One region of the Traorella sp. mt218 genome, then DNA from elsewhere that is predicted to be linked to it. Evidence: predicted binding sites of a transcription regulator. Region 1 holds the regulator's gene; the other holds the start of a gene.
What was found. Region 1 encodes HrcA, which represses chaperone genes, less so after heat shock. Its sites were predicted from a motif close to TTTTAGCACTNNNNNNNNNNNAGTGCTAAAA; they were not measured.
Positions count from the first base shown of each region.

Region 1 (9,887 bases):
TCTTCACGACGTTTTTCATCTTCATTCTTGTGTTCTTCAGCTTCTTTTACCATTCGGTCGATCTCTTCTTCACTCAATCCTGAAGAGTTTGAAATCGTAATTGACTGTTTCTTGTTCGTACCCTTATCCAAAGCAGATACGTGTACGATACCGTTGACATCAATATCGAAAGTAACTTCGATCTGTGGGATACCTCTTCTTGCAGGAGCGATTCCATCCAGTTTGAATAAACCTAATGTCTTGTTATCAGCAGCCATTGGTCTTTCACCCTGTAATACATGGATATCTACTGCAGGCTGGTTATCAGCAGCCGTTGAGAAGATCTGTGATTTACTTGTAGGAATAGTCGTATTACGTGGAATCAAGACAGTCATGACACCACCCATTGTTTCAATACCTAATGACAATGGCGTAACATCCAGCAATAAGACATCTTTTACATCACCGGAGATGACACCACCCTGAATAGCAGCACCTACGGCAACAGCTTCATCCGGGTTCACAGACTTATTAGGTTCTTTGCCTAATTCGTTCTTAACAGCTTCCTGTACAGCCGGAATACGTGTTGATCCACCAACTAACAATACCTGATGAATATCGTTCTTTGTTAATCCGGCATCCTTCAAGGCATTACGTACCGGAGTGATCGTACGTTCAACTAATGACTTCGTCATTTCATCAAATTTAGCACGTGTCAATGTAGCTTCAAAGTGCAATGGTCCATTAGCACCGGCAGAGATGAATGGCAGTGAAATCTGAGTCTGAACAGTACCGCTCAAATCCTTCTTAGCTTTTTCAGCAGCTTCCTTCAAACGCTGCATAGCCATCTTATCGCTTGACAAATCAATGCCGTTTTCCTTCTTGAAGGTATCAATCATCCAGTTAACGATGATGTTATCGAAGTCATCGCCACCTAAGTGTGTATCACCTGAAGTTGACAATACTTCAAATGTACCATCGGCTAATTCAAGGATAGAAACATCGAATGTTCCTCCACCTAAGTCATAAACCAAAACCTTCTGCTCACGATCACTGCTCTTATCCAGACCATAAGCCAAAGCAGCTGCTGTCGGTTCGTTGATGATACGTTCTACTTCCAAACCGGCAATCTTACCGGCATCCTTTGTTGCCTGACGCTGAGCATCGTTGAAGTAAGCAGGAACGGTAATAACAGCCTTTGTTACCGGCTCACCCAAATAACTTTCAGCATATGACTTCAGATACTGAAGGATCATCGCACTGATTTCCTGTGGTGTATATTCTTTTCCTTCCAATGTTACTTTCTGATTTGTTCCCATCAAACGTTTGATAGATGAAACTGTATTTTTATTCGTTACGACCTGACGCTTAGCTGCATCACCAACGATTCTTTCACCATTCTTAAACGCTACGACTGATGGTGTCGTACGGTTTCCTTCAGGGTTTGTGATAACCTTGCAGTCACTGCCATCCATGACAGCAACACATGAGTTTGTTGTACCTAAATCAATTCCAATAATCTTTGACATATCTTTTCTCCTCCTTATTCACTAACCTTAACAAGCGCAGGACGTAAAATACGATCCTTTAACATATATCCTTTTTGAAGGACTTCGATGACGATACCGCTCTTTACGCCTTCCTTGGCTTCCTGCATGATCGCATGCTGGTAATTCGCATCAAATTCCTTATTCAAGCAGTCAATTTCAACAATTCCTTCTTTCCGCAAAATTTCTACAAGCTGTGCATAGATCATCTCAAATCCCTTTGCATAGTTTTTCAGCTCCTCAGAATCACTGTTGACCTGAAGGGCTCTTTCAAGATTATCAATGATCGGAAGCACTTCTTTTCCAAAATCCTGAAGCTTATATTTATTGCTCTTTTCAAACTCGCTCTGAAGTCGTTTCTTGGTATTCTCCGTATCGGCATAAGCCTTATAGAAAGCATTTTTGCTTTCAGCCAATTCCGCTTTCAGCCTTTCGATTTCTTCCTTCAGCTTATCTGTTTCACTTTCCTTCTTTTCATTTTCCTCAACAGCTTCAGCTACGATTTCTTCCTTTTCATTTTTTTCTTTTTCTTCTTTTTTCTTTTTCTTATCAGTCATCATTAAACATCTCCTCGATTCGTCTGCTGATATATTCCATCAGCGCCACCACCTCATTGTACGGCATACGAGTTGGTCCTACGATCATCAGCTGACCTTCCTCATCACCATGAATTTTGAATTTGCTGGCAACTACACTTACATCATCCGTATCCAAAAGCTTGACATTGTCCTTTCCGATACGAACAACAGTACCCGTATTTTCCTCAGCTATCTGACGCCATAGGGAACTGTCCTCAAGCATACTCATCATTTTCTTTAACTTTTCAATGTCCGCAAATTCCGGCTGATACAGCATATTGCTTTGTCCACTGAAATAAACCTGATCACTGGCAAACTTCACAAATGCATTGACAAAAGCTTCAAACAGCATTTCATGCCGCTGTACCTTTGCCGCCAGCAGAGGCTGAAGTTCAACCATCCGATCAACCACCTCATTCAACGGTACACCCACCAAATTCTCATTCAACAGATTACAGCAGGTCGTCAGATCATTCATGCTGACACTCTCTGAGAATTGAAAAGTCTTATTCTCAGTATGTCCGTGATTGGTAACGAAAATCGCCACCGCACTTTTTTCATTCAATGGTATCAATGTGATATGCTGCAGCGACTGATATCTTGCATCCGGCCCTAAGGCAACAGATGTCAGGTTGGTCATCTGCGAAAGAATATCACAGCTTTGACGAACTACTTCCTCCATGCTTGAATTACGGGCATCAAAAATCGTCTGTAAAGCATTCATCATCTTTGGTTCAATATGTTTCACCATCAGATGATCGACATAATAACGATAACCCTTCGATGACGGTATACGTCCACTGGAAGTATGTGTTTTCTCAAGCAAGCCCATTTCCTCTAGAGCAGCCATTTCATTTCTAAGAGTTGCCGAAGAAACATGAAAGTCCAGTAAATTCATCAGCGTGTGACTTCCCACTGGTTCAGCTGTTCGAGTGAACTCTTCTACAATGGTCTTAAACACTTTAGTTTGACGTTCAGTAAGTTCCATAAGCCACTCCTTTCTAGCACTCTAAATCTCTTGCTGCTAATAGAATAGCACAATGGATTAGCACTGTCAACCCTTTAGTGCTAAAAAATAAAAATTTTTCATCTTTTCTTCACAAAAAAACCGCGTTCTTATTATACACGGTTATTTTCACCCCATACACACATCTCATCCAATACGCTCATCAACGATCTTCCCCTCTCACTCAAAAAATATTCTACCTTTGGAGGAATCTGTGAATAAACTTTTCGACATACCAGACCATCTTTCTCCAGCTCTTTTAGATTCTGGCTCAATGTCTTATCCGATATCTTTTTCAAATACCGCTGCAATTCATTAAAACGCACCGGCTGAAATTCCATAAGACAATATAAAATCACCATCTTATATTTTCCACTGATCAAAGATAAAGTATAACTAAATCCCGTATCTTCAAAATTCGCATCTTCAATATATTTTTTGATCATACTTACCTTAACGATAGTACCTAACCAAAAAGTAGGTACTTGTCTTTCCTTCCACTCTGATTATAATGAAATTATAGTTCATTGTCCAGAGGACAAAAGGAGGAAAAAAACATGTTGAAAGATTTAGGTGTCAAACCTTATTTATTTCCAATGCCGGTATTGATGATTGCTACTTATTCAGAAAATGATAAAGTCAACGTCATGAACATGGCATGGGGTGGTATCTGTGCAGAGAATATGGTCGCTTTAAATATTGATGAAGATCATAAGACAGCAGAAAACATTAAAAATCGCAATGCCTTTACATTAAGCATTGCTGATATTGATCATCTGAAAGAAGCCGATTTCTTTGACATTGCCACAGGTAACAAGATGGCCGATAAATTTGAAAGATCCGGTTTAAATGCTGTAAAAAGCAGCCGTGTCGATGCTCCGATCGTAACTGATTTCCCATTGACGCTTGAATGCAAGGTCGTTGAATGTCAGCACACCGCTTATGGATTCCGAGTTTTAGGTGAAATCGTCAATGTATTAGCTGACGAAAAAGTATTAGATGAAAAAGGCAAGGTAGATCCTGCAAAGCTCAATGCCTTCGTATTTGATCAATTCCAAAGCGGATATTACGCCATCGGTGAAAAGGTGGGTCAGGCCTGGCAGTCAGGTGTACCATTCATGAAAAAATAAAGGCTGCAAAGAAACCTAATGAATTAATAGGAGGCTTGCAGCCTTTTATTTTTTTATATTTTTCTCTAACTCCTTTTCCATAACGATATAACTTGAAAAATCATTCGGTATTTCCAAACCTGTTTTTATAAAACCATTCTTTATCCAAAATGCTTCACTCTGCGGATTACCTTTCGCATAAGCTAACCGGACTCTTTCAAACCCTTTTTCCATCAAATAAGCAAATGCTTCCTCAATGATCTGCGTACCGATTCCTTTTCCCTGATAATGTTTATTCATCATGAAAAATCCAATAAAAGCCGTCTTTGCCTTCGGATAATCCAAGATCAGATCCATGAATGCCACTAAATGTTCACCTTCAAAAAAACCGATATAATATTTATCCTTATATTCCTTATGCGGCGGCAATGCCTTTATATCATCTGCAATGCTTTCTTTGGTGACAAAGGGCGGATGATATTCATAAAATAAAGGATTCTCCTTACATAGATCATAAATCTGATCGATATTTTCATTTTCAAGCCTTCTTACTTCATAATGATTCGATAATCTTTGGATATCCAACTGAATCATCTTTTGTGCCCATATGGGATAAGCTTCAAAGCTATATGTCTTTCCTTCGTAAGGAAAAGAAAGCCGGCATGAGAAAAGCATAGGTGAAACAGCCTTGGCCTTTGAACCATATTTATGATCGCCGACAAGAGGAAAGCCTCGGCTTGCAAACTGCACGCGGATCTGATGACTTCTTCCTGTATGCAGACGAACTCTTACAAGAGAGGTATCATTTTCTATTCCTAACCGTTTATATTCCAGTTTTGCCTGCTTTACCCCTTTGCGCATCTTCTTCACGGCAAAAACTTTATTCTTCCGGGAATCTTTAAAAAGATAATCTTCCCAGACTTCACATTCAGGCACGACACCATGAACCATGGCCACATATTCCTTGATCATTTCATGATCTTGAATCATTTTCGAAAATAAAGCCGCACTTCTTGAATGACGGGCATACACCATGACCCCACCCACATTCATATCCAAGCGATGCAGCGGATAGATTTCTCCTTTCAGCTGCTCTTGAAGAATTTCTACGACCTGCTTTTCTGAATCAAGCCCTACTGGCTTGATACAAACGACCATATTTTTATCGCTATACAACACTTCCATAACTTCTCCTAAATGATTTTCTCCATGACATAATTGGTCAATAAGATCCCTTTTCTTTCAACTTGCTGTTCCTTTTTGACACGATAGCCTCTTTTCTCAAAAAAAGGTCTTGCGGTAATAGAGGCATGAACAACAATTTTAGGGACATGCACCGAACATTCAAGACGCTGACACAGCATAGTTGCTATCCCTTGATGCTGATGATCCTTATGAACATATAAGCGATCTAAATATCCACCCGGATCGATATCGCCAAACCCTACGATTTCTCCTTCTTTTTCAGCCACATAGCTGATATGTTCCATCAAAGAGCGATGCCACTTTTCCGCATCGATTTGGCCATCGGCCCAAGCATCCAGCTGCTTCTGTGTATAATCCTTTGCATTCACCGTATGTACACACTCATAAAACAGCTTTGCAAGAACAGCAAGGTCTTCTTTACGATATGGGCGCAGCTTTATATCATTTGTATTTTGAATTACCTCATCGGCGATCATCGCCATCGTTTTATGACTTGTATCAATCTTTATCGTATCAAGCTTTTCATATAAAGGAAGCCTTCCAAGACTTCTTTCAAGCACATCTGCACTCCTTTTACCCTCATCAATATCTTTTTTCAATCGCTCTTTTAAAGTTTCTTCATCTGCTGTCAATGAATAAACAAAAAGATCACAATGTGACACATCTAATCTTTCAACGATCGCATCAATGATCGGCTGTTCATGCATGACCCAACAAAATATGATATGCTCATAAGCAGAACAATGAATAAAATTATTTAATAGATATACGATATTATCAATGACCATGGTCTTTGTTTCTTCATTTACAATAAAAGGAAAGCTGTCCCAACACCAGTCCCCATCAAGAAAAACACTATTCGACAATTCCTTTTTTAAATACTGACATACCGATGTTTTACCGACACCCATGGTACCGCCAATAAGATATACTTTTTTCATGAAAATATTATATCACAGGTAAATAATATAAAACTATATGGAAAAGCGTACAATCAAAGATTTGTTATCTGGATCATATACAAATAAGTGACTCCTTATCTTCATTACCCACTTAAGAAGCTTTCTTATAGACACGCTCTAAAGACATTTCTGTCCTTATAAAAATAATGATATAAATTATCATAATATATCACTATTTTTCTCTTACATTCTCTTATTAATCAAAAATGAAATTTCCTGATGTGTAAAAAAAGGGAGATTGACTCCCTATTTCAAATATTCTTTAAAAAACTTTTCAATCTTATCAAATGGAATGATATCCACTTGATCATATAAATCTGTATGTACGGCATTTGGAATGATCATCAGTTCTTTATTATCCGTATAAGGATTATCTTTGATCATATTGGCATAGGCATCTTTACTAAAGTAGCAGGAGTGTGCCTTTTCACCATGGATCAGTAAGACGGCATTACGGATTTCATTAATGTATTGGAGGATCGGCTGGTTTAAAAAGGACATGCAGCCAATCACGTTCCAGCCTTTGTTTGAATTAAGAGAACGTGGATGATAACCTCTTTCTGTCTTATAGTAGGCATGATAATCTTTCACGAAGAAAGGTGCATCCTCCGGCAATGGATCAACGACACCACCGCCCAGAGCATAACTGCCGTTTTTATAATCGACGATTCTTTGGGCATTTAATGCCTTCTTTTTTTCATAGCGGGCATCCGGTGTATTTTCAGCGTCAAAATATCCCCGAGCATTGACACGGCTCATATCATACATCGTAGAAGCAACCGTTGCTTTGATACGTGTATCAAGTGCTGCCGTATTCAAGGCCATGCCGCCCCAACCGCAGATACCAACGATTCCGATCTTTTCCGGATCCACATTTTCCTGAACGGAAAGAAAATCTACCGCAGCCTGGAAGTCTTCCGTATTGATATCCGGAGAAGCCATATAACGCGGCAAGCCACCACTTTCACCTGTAAAGGACGGATCAAAAGCAAGAGTCACAAAACCTCTTTCTGCCAAGGTCTGAGCATACAAGCCGCTTGCCTGCTCCTTAACGGCACCAAAAGGTCCGCATACCGCAATTGCACTCATCTTTCCCTGCAAATCCTTAGGTTCATACATATCAGCTGCTAATGTGATGCCATAGCGGTTATGAAACGTCACCTTATGGTGATTGACCTTATTACTTTTCGGGAATGTCTTATCCCATTCCATCGTTAAATTTAATTGCTCACTCATTTTAAAATCCTCCTTTTCCATAATTTTCAGGTATCTGATCAATTTCCAGCGTCGGTGCTTCCAGCGCTATATTTTCTACTGCCTTTTCAGTTCCGGCAGCAAGTGCTGTCTTATAATACCATTCTTTATATTCAAATTCCTTGTAGCAATTCTGCAGTTCTTTGATCTGATCCTCGATATTCTTTTTTTGTTCTAAGATCATATCATATCTTTTCTGTAGCGTTGCATCCCCTTGTTGAGCCAGTGCCACATATTCCCTGATCTTTTTCACGGGCATATGGATATTCTTCATACAGTTCAGCACGCGCAGCCACTTAAAATCTTTATCTTCAAAAACTCGTTTGCCATTGACACGTTTGATATCCGGAAGCAAACCTTCCGCATCATAATACCTCAATGTAGATGCATTGACATTCATCATATCGGCAACTTCCTGAATCGAATAGGACATATAACCTCCTCCTTTGTCAGTATTATATAAGTTAAAGTTTACTTTAAGTCAAGCATAAAATAAAAATAAATCAGCCTGCACTGATTTACTTATAATTTTCTTTTAATAGCTCCATGAGAATGATATCATGATATTCGCCTAAATGATAAAGGGCTTTATGCCAGCGTCCACATTCTACAAAGCCTGCTTTCTTATACGCCTTAACAGCATGTTCATTAAAACCGAAGACCTCTAAATGAATGGCATTGAAACGCTGGGTATCAAAGATATAATCACATAATAATTTAATGGCTTCACTGCCATAACCTTTATGACGATATTCTTTTCCAAGATAGATGCCCATGGTCACATGAAGCTCATGAGATGCGATATTGAATAAAGAAATATGTCCCATGAAGGCATTATCTTCCAATGAAACGATTGAGAAAACAAAAGGCCCTTCATTCCATCGGCTCATCATATCACGAATCTTATCTTCTCCCATAAGACTTCCATAGAAACCATTGAAATAAGCAATATCCTGATCCTCATTTAACCATTTGGTCATAATATCCGCTTCATTCTCAATATCCATCGGTGAAAGATACAGATGCTCGCCTACAAGCTTTTTATAATACATAAAATACCTCCTGAATCATCACTATTATAACATGTTTACATGGGCGCTTGCGTATCTTTTTCAATCAACATGATTGCTTTTTCAAATAAATCACGTATAATATTGGTATTAGATGTTTTAGACATCATTTGGTACTATTTCCATGTAATAATAGATAATGAAAGGTGAGTTTTATGAAAAAATATATTATTGTCAGAGATAATGCGCAGTATATCGCAGGAACAACATTAAAGGTGGCTTCACAGCCGGAAGCTTTTAATATGGCTTTACATGTCTGTAAATCAAAAGAAGCTGTCATGATCAACCGAAATCGTTTTGCGAAAGATCTGGGTATTGATTTAAATCGATGTGCCTTTTCCAAGCAGACACATTCCGATCATATCAAAGAAGTAACAAAAGAGGATTTGGGCAAGGGTGTTTTTGACTATGAAAGCGCCATTGATGATACCGATGCGTTATATACCAAAGAAAAAGGTGTATGCATAGGTGTTTTTCATGCCGATTGCGTGCCCGTATTGATTGCGGATCCAATCAAGGAGATCGTTTGTGCGATCCATGCCGGATGGCAGGGGACGGTCAAGGAAATTACCGCTAAGTCGATCGCTTATTTAAAGGAGCATGAAGGTGTGAATCCCGAAAATCTTAAGGTTTATATCGGTGCCAGCATTACCCAGAGCAATTTTGAAGTAGGGTTGGATGTGATTGAAAAGGTAAAGGCCATGAGCTTTGATACCTCGTCTACTTATTATTTCAATGAAACAACGCAAAAGGGTTTTGTTGATAACAAAGAATTAAATCGTTTACAATGTCTGAATGAAGGCGTACCTATGAAGAATATTACAGTTGATAAGAACTGTACATATTCAAATGCGGAAAATTTCTTCTCATTCAGAAGAGATAAGGATTGTGGCCGCCATATGTCATTTATTATGTTGAAAGGATAAGAAAATGAAAGAAATCAATGCTTCTGAAATCAGTAAAAATGTGATTCAAATGATCAAAAAGGATTGGATGTTAGTAGGAGCCGGTGAAGATAAGTTTAATATGATGACAGCTTCCTGGGGCATGATGGGACATCTGTGGAATAAGGATGTCATGAATGTCTATGTACGTCCTCAGCGCTATACCTATGAGTTTATGGAAAACAATGATACTTTTAGCTGTTCGTTCTTTGATGAAAGTTATCGGGATGCC
Region 1 covers NZ_JBVAYM010000019.1:21,780-31,666, reverse strand. The annotation lists gene dnaK (molecular chaperone DnaK) at 1-1,508, opposite strand, end outside; gene grpE (nucleotide exchange factor GrpE) at 1,523-2,083, opposite strand; gene hrcA (heat-inducible transcriptional repressor HrcA) at 2,076-3,092, opposite strand; gene ACZYT3_RS09725 (winged helix-turn-helix transcriptional regulator) at 3,224-3,556, opposite strand; gene ACZYT3_RS09720 (flavin reductase family protein) at 3,668-4,240, shown strand; gene ACZYT3_RS09715 (GNAT family N-acetyltransferase) at 4,286-5,404, opposite strand; gene ACZYT3_RS09710 (GNAT family N-acetyltransferase) at 5,413-6,366, opposite strand; gene ACZYT3_RS09705 (alpha/beta hydrolase) at 6,634-7,623, opposite strand; gene ACZYT3_RS09700 (MerR family transcriptional regulator) at 7,625-8,074, opposite strand; gene ACZYT3_RS09695 (GNAT family N-acetyltransferase) at 8,160-8,693, opposite strand; gene pgeF (peptidoglycan editing factor PgeF) at 8,867-9,637, shown strand; gene ACZYT3_RS09685 (flavin reductase family protein) at 9,642-9,887, shown strand, end outside.

Region 2 (9,887 bases), on a different contig from region 1:
GTAAAGCATATAAGGCTAATAAAGGATGAAAGATTCCAAAAAAAATCATCATGACAACGATCATGACCATGGCAATCATGACAGGTGAGATCGTGTGAGCATAAAACACTTCCAAAAGCTCAATATCGCTTGTGATAATTGAAATCAGATTTCCCTTATCCTTACCTTCCAGCTTGGCAGGAGCCAGCCTTCTTAATGCGCCAAACACCCGATCACGAATCAAGGCTAAAAGCTTGAAAGCAATATAATGATTGCAAGTCTGTTCACCATATCGTAAAAAGCCGCGGGCAAAAGCAAAAAGCAACAATACAAATATGACCTGTGATACAGCTTCCTGCCGGATGAGCTTCAATAAACCGATAGCAGCCACGACAGTTAAAAAATTAGCACAGATGAAACCAAGCACGCCTAAGATGATGGCTAAGACCATATAGGCAAGCAGAGGCTTGACCAAAACGATCAGCTTGAATAAGACACTCACACTGTTTTTTTTCATAATGACCTCCCCTTCAAGGCTTCCAGTTTTTTCTGGCTCTCCCATAAATTTTTATAAGTACCTTCCTGCCCCAGCAATTCCTCATGTGTACCTTTTTCAACGATTCTTGACTTTTCCATCACATAGATCTGATCGCTCTTAACAACATTCATCAAGCGATGTGAAATCAAGAGGATCGTTTTTTCATCTTTCATTTCTTCCACCAGCTTCATCAGATCATTTTCACTTTCTACATCAATATTAGAAGTTGCTTCATCAAAAATATAGATCTCACTGTCATGCAACAGGGCCCTGGCAAATGCAATACGCTGACACTGGCCCCCTGATAAATTACTGCCATTTTCAAGTATAGGCGTATCTAATCCTTGCTCGCCTTCCAAAAAGTCATAAATCTTCACTTTCTTCAAAACATCGATCATCTCATCATCACCGGCATCTTTCTTTGCCATCAAAAGGTTCTCACGCACCGTCCCTTTGAAAAGCAAGGCATTGCTTGAAAGATAAGTTATTTTCTTCATCCATGCCTTTCTTGAAAAATGAGCCAGATCCTCATCTCCTACCAGAATTCGGCCATGATCGATCTTCATCTCTTTCATCAGCAAAGATGAGATCGTACTCTTTCCACAGCCGCTTTCACCAACGATGCTTGTCATCTGATGTGGCTTAATTTCCATAACGATGTCATTTAAGACATTTTGGTCTTTTTCATAAGCAAAGCTGACATGATCCAGACAAATGCTCTGATCAGCCTTGATATCACTGATCGTACCATCTTCTTCTACCTCTTCATCTAAGAAGCAAAATAATCGGTCACTTGCTGCTATTCCATTCATTGCGACATGAAACAATGAGCCCAGCGTACGCATCGGAATGAAAAAATCAGCTGACAATAAGATGATCAGGATACATTCAGCGATGGAAACAGCTCCACTTTGATATTCAAACAAAGCAACCATCATGCCGATACCAGCGCCACCATAAGCAATCAGATCCATGATCGTAATTGAATTAAGCTGCATCGTTAATACCTTCATCGTTACCTTACGAAATTTCTCTGCCTCTTCATTCATCTTTTCATGTTTATAACCATCCGCCTGATATATTTTAAGCGTGGTCAATCCCTCAAGATTTTCTAAAAAGCTATCTCCCAGCGTCGTATATTGACCCCAATATTTACTTAACAGCCGCTTAGCTAACTTGCTGACAAGAATGATCGTAATCGGAATCAACGGCACACAGATAAAAAGGATCAGAGCAACCTTAAAATTCACAAAAGCTAAGACAGCAAATAAAGTCAAAGGTGCCAATATGCTGTACATAAATTGTGAAAGATAGGAACCATAGTAAATTTCTAACTGATCGATACCCTCCACACACATCTGCACGAGCGTTGACGTGGCAATTCTTTGATGATAGCCGCTGCCTATCTCATTCAGCTTTGTTAAGATCTTTTCACGGAGGATCTTTTTAACCTCCTTGGACGCATCATAGCCATACATCACACTTTTCTTAGAAAGCATAAAACGCAGCGCAACGATCACGATCACACCTGTAAGATAAAGCATCATCTGATTCATCACCAGCGCATTCCTAAGCAGGCCTTCCAGTGTCATTGCAATCAGCATCATCATGATGATATTCAAAATCAGCATGATCCATTGCATCAGCACATTTTTGTAAATAAAGACAAGAGAACCTTTCATTTCCCGTATCAGTCGCTTATTGATCATAGTACCTCCTTGTTAGCCGAATATAACATATAAAGCAAAAAAAATATACTTTTGTTAGTATTGTCTAACATAGTATAAAGGAGTTTTAAATGTTTGTCAAGGCTAACTGAAGAACCAAAGACAAAGACATACATAGTATAAAGCGAAAGGAAGAGTACAAATGGAAAAAGTTTATATGGAAGCACCGAAGCAAGCACGCATGTGGAAACCTGAGGATATTTCACCTTATGATTTTAAGGATGATCTGCCTGTTAATTCTTCTTATGTCATGGATGATGAGAATGATGATGAATTTGATATGGATGCCCTTCTTGACGAAATGAACAGCATGGATGATGAAATGAATTTTGAAGATGATGAAAGTCGTGATATGTATGAGAATGGTAATATTGATTGGCGCTGCAATGAAGATATGAGTCAAAGAAATTGTAAGAATCTTTCTATGGAAAGAAAAACGATCGTAGAGGAAGAAAATCCAAAAAGAGTTACGACTACTTGGATGAGAGTAACAAAGCAATATTGACAAGCATCTGTTATTTTTCTATAATGTTATCAGCAAAGGCGCTACAAAGGAAGTAGTGTCTTTTTTTTGGAGGAACTATGGAAATCAGATTTGAGAAAAGAGCAGTTTTAAAAGAAAAACCCGATTTTGAGCATTTAGGCTTTGGGAAGTATTTTACGGATTATATGTTTGTCATGAATTATGATGATCATCACTGGCATGATGCCCGCATCATTCCATATGCACCCATTCACATGGATCCGGCCAGCATGGTTCTTCATTATGCACAGGAAACCTTTGAGGGATTAAAAGCTTATAAAACAAGTCAAGGTGAGATCCTGCTATTCCGTCCGGAAATGAATGCACGCCGCATGATGAATTCTAATCAAAGATTATGTATGCCTCTTATTCCGGAAAAAGATTTTGTGGAAGCAATAGAAGCCCTTGTAAGAATAGAAAAAGACTGGATACCTTCAAAAAAAGGCACCAGCCTGTATATTCGTCCATTTATGTTTGCCTCTGAGGCCGGAGTAGGCGTTCATGCCTCTGAAAGCTATCAGTTTGTCATTATCGCTTCACCATCTGCTTCTTATTATAAAAACGGTCTGGAACCGGTGAAGATCTATGTCGAAGATGAATATGTCAGAGCAGTCATCGGAGGTACCGGGAATGTGAAATGCGGAGGTAATTATGCTTCCAGCATCATTGCCCAAAGCAAAGCCAAAAAGCTGGGTTACGATCAGGTATTATGGCTGGATGGCATCGAAAGAAAATATGTCGAAGAAGTAGGAACGATGAATGTGATGTTTGTCATTGATGGCAGTGTTTATACCGCTCCTCTTACAGGATCCATCCTTCCGGGTGTGACCCGTGATTCTATCCTTCATATTCTAAAAGACCAGCATATCGAAGTCAAAGAAGAAAAGCTGGATATCGATTTCTTAATGGAGGCTGCTCAGGAAGGCCGCCTCAGCGAGGCATTTGGCTGTGGTACAGCTGCCCTGATCACACCGATCGGTGAATTGCTTTATAAAGATCAAAATGTCATCATCAATGATCACAAAATCGGTCAAATCACCCATCTTCTTTATGACACGCTCTCATCTATTCAGTGGGGAGAAGCTGAAGATATTTATGGTTGGACAAGAAGAGTCAAATAAAAAGTGCCTAGGCACTTTTTTTCAATGATTGTAATTGATTCATGACCTTTTCATAATCAGGTTCATTGGAAACATCTTCAACAATTTCTAAATAGCGAACGATATTATTTTCATCAACAAGCAACACGCTTCTTGAAAACAAACCGATTTCCGGCATGATCAATCCGCTTACATCCGCAAAATCATGATATCTGAAATCACTTGCGGCAATGATATTTTCAGCAGCATGACTCTGGCACCAGCGATCCAATGCAAAAGGCAGATCCATGGATACAGAAAGGAAGGTAATTTCCTCATCCTTTAATAAATCAATAAAATGTGCCAATTCACGTGAACATACCGAAGTATCGACGCTCGGTACAGTAAGAATGATCTTGATTCCTTTTAGATCATTGCTTTTAATTTCATTCATATTTGAATCTACAACGATAAATTCACCCAAATGATCCTTTTCCTTTATATTCTCACTAAGCGGTGTATATTCACCTTTAAATTTTACTTTCATAACAGTAACCTCTTTTCTATATCTTAACTATATACCATTTAGTGAAAAATACCCATTCATATGCCCATACTGTCTTTATTTTAAATTCTTTAATGTTTCACAGATTTTATCCATTCCCTCTTTCTGATTTTTTACTTTTGTCGTGAAATGATTATTCACTAATGATATTTTCAGTTTGATATTCTTTCCCTTTATTTTTATAATACGCTGTGATGGGATGATTCCACGTTTGATTGAAACACTCTCGATCTCTTCAAATGGCAGACATACTTTATCTTTGATCCTATCAATATTTAATGTCCCGACGATTGCTATGACCAGATAATGTTCACTTACCCCAAGATAACAGTAGGTATTGCTGAAAGCTCCAAGCGTCAACACTTCTGCCGTTTCTGCCAATATCGTTCCCCATGCCTTACCACGATAAGTTTCTTCTTTAGGTCGGATTTCTTCTAACATCCGATCCATATCTGTGTCATTCATCATCAATGCCATGTTTTCATCACTTTCTATCGTTCTTATATACAATCACAAAACAGTAAAATCAACATAAATAAAAGAGTAAGCACATCAGTCTATGCTTACTCTTAGATTTTTATTTACTTGCTTCAACCATCAGTTCACAGACAGCATTTGAGAAGGCAATCGGATCTTCCAGATCAAAGCCTTCGATCAACAATGCCTGATCATAAAGCAGATCTGCATATTTTGAAATCTTATCCTTATCTTTCGCATACACATTCTGCAATGCTTTAAAGATCTCATGGTTTGGATTGATTTCTAAAATACGGACGGCCTTCATACCATAAGGATTACCATCCGGCATCTGTGACAATACCTTTTCCATCTCAAAGCTAAGTCCCTCATCAGCACTTAAGCATACAGGATGGCTCTTCAAACGGGTTGACAGCTTCACATCGCTGACCTTATCTTTCAGGCTTTCTTTCAAAGCTTCCAATAAATCCTTATTTTCTTCCTGCTTCTCTTCTACCTGTTTCTTTTCTTCTTCACTTTCAAGATTCAAATCACCCTGTGTGATATTCTTGAACTTCTTAGAATCATATTCCTGAAGTACCTGCAAAGCAAATTCATCAACATTATCCGTCAAGTATAAGATCTCATAACCTTTATCCTTTACAAGCTCAGCTGCCGGCAATTGATCGATCTTATTGACATCATCACCACTTGCAAAGTAGATGACATCCTGTCCTTCCTTCATTCTTTCTACATATTCTTTCAAAGTGACAAGCTTCTTTTCCTTACTGGATGTAAACAGCAATAAGTCTACAAGCATATCCTTGTGGGCACCAAAATCATTGTAGACACCATACTTTAACTGTAAACCAAAGTTGGCCCAGAACTTTTCATATTCCTCACGTTCATTCGCCAGCATCTTCTTCAATTCAGACTGGATCTTCTTTTCGATACGATTAGCCATGACTTTAAGCTGACGGTCATGTTGAAGCATTTCACGTGAAATATTCAGGCTCAGATCCTGAGAATCAACCAGACCTCTGACAAAGCGGAAATGTTCCGGAATCAGATCGCTCGCTTTATCCATGATGAATACACCGCTGGAATACAGCTGTAAACCTTTTTCATAATCCTGCGAATAATAGTTATAAGGTGCATGACTTGGAATGAATAAAAGCGCATCAAAGGTAACAGCACCTTCTACATGTGTATGAATGACCTTTTGAGGATCGGCATAATCATTGAATTTACTCTTATAAAATTCATTATATTCCTCATCCTTGATTTCTGATTTCTTTCTCTTCCATAAAGGAACCATTGAATTTAAGGTCTTTTCTTCTACGACTAACTGTTTGTCATCGCCTTCACCCTCATATCTGGATACCATCATCGTGATCGGATAACGGATATAATCCGAATACTTCTTCACTAGGGTTTCAATCTTAAACTGTTTCGCAAAATCAGAATAATTTTCTTCCTTTGTATCATCCTTCAAGAATAATGTAATCGTTGTACCGCGATCCGCCTTATCACACTCTTCGATACGATAGCCGCTGCTGCCATCACTGATCCAGCGATAAGCCTTCTCTTCATTGTATTTTTTACTTTCTACGACAACTTCTTTTGCGACCATGAACGCTGCATAGAAGCCGACACCGAATTGTCCGATGATATCAACATCATCTTTCTTATTTTCATCAAGCTCCTGTTTAAATGCCAGTGAACCGCTCTTAGCAATCGTACCAAGATTTTCTTCCAGCTCGCTTTCATTCATACCGATACCATTATCACTGATCATGATCGTTTTATTTTGTTCATCCGTACTGATTTTAATCTTTAAGTTTTCTCTGTCAATTCCTTCTTCATTGAAAGAAAGATAATTGAGTTTGTCAAGGGCATCACTCGCATTAGAAATCAACTCTCTTAAAAAAATCTCCTTATGTGTATAAATTGAATTGATCATCAAATCAAGCAATCTTTTAGATTCAGCTTTAAATTGTTTATTGCGACTCATAATTACCTCATCCTCCTTTAGCACTCTAAACATTCTAGTGCTAATAGTATTATACTCCACTTTTTTAAATATGCAAGCACTTTTATGCTAAGAGTGCTAATTTTTTTAATTTTAATAATTTTTCATAAAAAAAGAAGAAGAGGATTACTCTTCTTCAGGAGCAAATGTTGCAACCAGACTATCAGTTAATGTATTGATTGCTTCTTCTGAAGCATCATCTAATGTATAGTTAACAAATTTATCTTTTGTCTGAATGACCACAACATCTTCAAATACTGCAAAGCGTGCATAATTTGGAGCTGAAACGGCATTTAAATCAACAATGAACAATGGTGTTCCATAAACTTTTTTCTGATCGTCAGCTTCTTTAAGATCCAAAGATGAGATCGTATCTGCAACTTCCTTCTTAGCATCAGCAGTATCTGCATCAAATTCCCCTTCTGCCAAAGTAACTGAAGTATCTTCCGGATCATTTACATAAAATTTTACAGTTTCAGTTGATTCCAGTTCCTTCGCAAATGTTGCGGCATCTAAGGTCGTAATAGCTGCTGATTGATCTTCTTTTGATGAATTTCCATTTTCTGCCGGAGCATTGCTACAACCAGCAACAACCAAAAGCAATGCTAAAGCTGATAAAAATTTTTTCATTCTGTATCTCCTCCTGTGTTATCCACACGGATACAATTCTATAACTTTTACATTCGAAAAGCAATTATTTTCAAACAATTATTCTACAATTTGTTAATTTTTTCATTTATATATAAAGCTTTTCAATAATTGCTTCCGTAAATTCACTTGTTGATGCATGACCACCGCAATCCTGAGTCCGTATCTTTCCTTCTTCAAGTACTTGATTGATCGCATTTCGAATCATCTGCGCCTTCTCTTCTTCTCCTAAATATTCCAGCATCATGCAGGCACTTAAAAGCAAGGCTGTCGGATTGGCCTTATTTTGTCCGGCAATATCCGGAGCACTTCCGTGAACCGCTTCAAACATCGCCACATCTTTTCCGATATTGGCACTTGGCAAAAACCCTAAGCCGCCGATCAGACCGCTTGCCAGATCGCTTAATATATCACCGTATAAATTCGGCATGACCATGACATCAAATTTTTCAGGATGCATGACCATCTGCATACAGGCATTGTCTACGATATAAGCATCTGCCTCAATCGACGGATATTCTTTGCTGATTTCATGAAAAACCGATAAAAACAAACCATCGCTCATCTTTAAAATATTGGCCTTATGAATACAGCTGACTTTTTTACGTTTATGTTCAAGCGCATAATCAAAAGCTGCCCGAATGATCCTTTCAGAACATCTGCGAGTAATGATCTTGGTTGCATAAACCGTATTTTCATCAATTTTCTCTTCTTTACCGACATATAAATCCTCTGTATTTTCTCTAAAGATCACCATATCTACATGATCAAAAGGACTTTTGACATTTGGAAGATTTTTAGCCGGACGGATATTGGCATAAAGATCATATCTTTCACGAAGCTGAACGTTACAGCTGCGAAATCCTTTACCGACAGGTGTCGTGATCGGTGCTTTCAAAATGACCTTATTCCGTTCTATGGAATCAAAGGCTGCTTGTGGTATCAAAGCACCATGCGCATAATATTCTGCTTCTCCTACATTAAATTCTTCAAATTCAACTGCTGCCTGACTCGCTTCAATGACCCGTTTGACCTGGGCACAAATTTCAGGACCAATGCCATCCCCTTTAAACAATGTTACTTTTTTCATCTTTCTACCTCTTTTATCTTTCCTACGTATTTTGTTGCCGGACGTACGATCTTATTACAGTAGCACTTGTCTTCAATGTTATGCGCCAGCCATCCGACCATTCTGGCACATACAAACAGCGGAGCAGCTAATTCAAATGGAATATTCAACATTTCATAGACAAGACCACTGTAAAAATCAATATTGCTGGAAACATGCTTATGCTTCTTTTCCCATAAGACTTCTTTGGCACACTTTTCAAAGCGCTGATAGAAAGCAAATTCCTTCTCCATCCCTTTTTCCTTGGCCAATACCGCGGCTTTTTCCTGTAAAATACAGCTTCTTGGATCAGAAAGCGTATAGACGGCATGTCCCATGCCATATACCAATCCTTTACCATCGTAAAATTCTTTATCGACGATTCGTTGTATGAGTCTTTTGATTACGGACTCATCTTCACAATAACCGATTTCTTCAATGACGGCCTTCATCATCTTAATAACTGCCTGATTTGCCCCGCCATGTCTTGGACCTTTCAAGGCACCCACGCTGCCTGCCATTGATGAGTATAGATCGGTTCCTGTTGAAGAGATGACGACATTGGTAAAGGTCGAGTTATTACCGCCGCCATGATCCGCATGGAGCACCAACATGCTGTCCAACACTTCTGCTTCAGTATGCGTATATTTGCCATCACTTCGAGTAAGCCGCAATATCGTTTCGGAGATGCTTTCATCAGGCAGGACACGATGGATGATCAATGACTGATCATCAAAATTATGAATCTTTGTCTGATATGAATATGCAATGATGCTTGGCATTTTTGCCATAAGGCTTAAACCTTGCATCAATGTATTATAAGGAGAGATATCATCGGCTTTCTCATCATATGCATAAAGCATCAAAATGGCCTGCTGTATCTTATTCATCAGATTTTTTCCCGGCATCCTTAAGATATTTAATTCTAAGAAATCTCGCGGCAATGCGGTATTCTGCCGATAATAATCTAAAAAAAGGTTCATTTCTTCATCACTTGGAAGATGTCCGAACAGAAGTAAAAAGGAACATTGTTCAAAACCGCGATGATGATAGAAATCAAAGATTCTCATCAAATCACGGATTTCATAACCGCGATAATAAAGCCTTCCTTCACATTCGATCTTTTCATTACCGATTCTTTCATAACCGACTACATCAGCAATCTGTGTCAGGCCTACCAAAACACCTGTGTGATCTTCATTTCGCAGACCTTTTTTGACATTATAAAGCGA
Region 2 covers NZ_JBVAYM010000011.1:8,911-18,797, forward strand. The annotation lists gene ACZYT3_RS06855 (amino acid ABC transporter ATP-binding/permease protein) at 1-496, opposite strand, end outside; gene ACZYT3_RS06860 (ABC transporter ATP-binding protein/permease) at 493-2,226, opposite strand; gene ACZYT3_RS06865 (hypothetical protein) at 2,387-2,749, shown strand; gene ACZYT3_RS06870 (branched-chain amino acid aminotransferase) at 2,827-3,888, shown strand; gene tpx (thiol peroxidase) at 3,896-4,393, opposite strand; gene ACZYT3_RS06880 (hypothetical protein) at 4,469-4,888, opposite strand; gene htpG (molecular chaperone HtpG) at 4,989-6,881, opposite strand; gene ACZYT3_RS06890 (lipoprotein) at 7,026-7,529, opposite strand; gene ACZYT3_RS06895 (isocitrate/isopropylmalate dehydrogenase family protein) at 7,636-8,637, opposite strand; gene ACZYT3_RS06900 (citrate synthase) at 8,634-9,887, opposite strand, start outside.
Region 2: htpG (molecular chaperone HtpG) is a predicted target of HrcA. The motif match lies at 6,897-6,927, and genes of this name have one in related genera.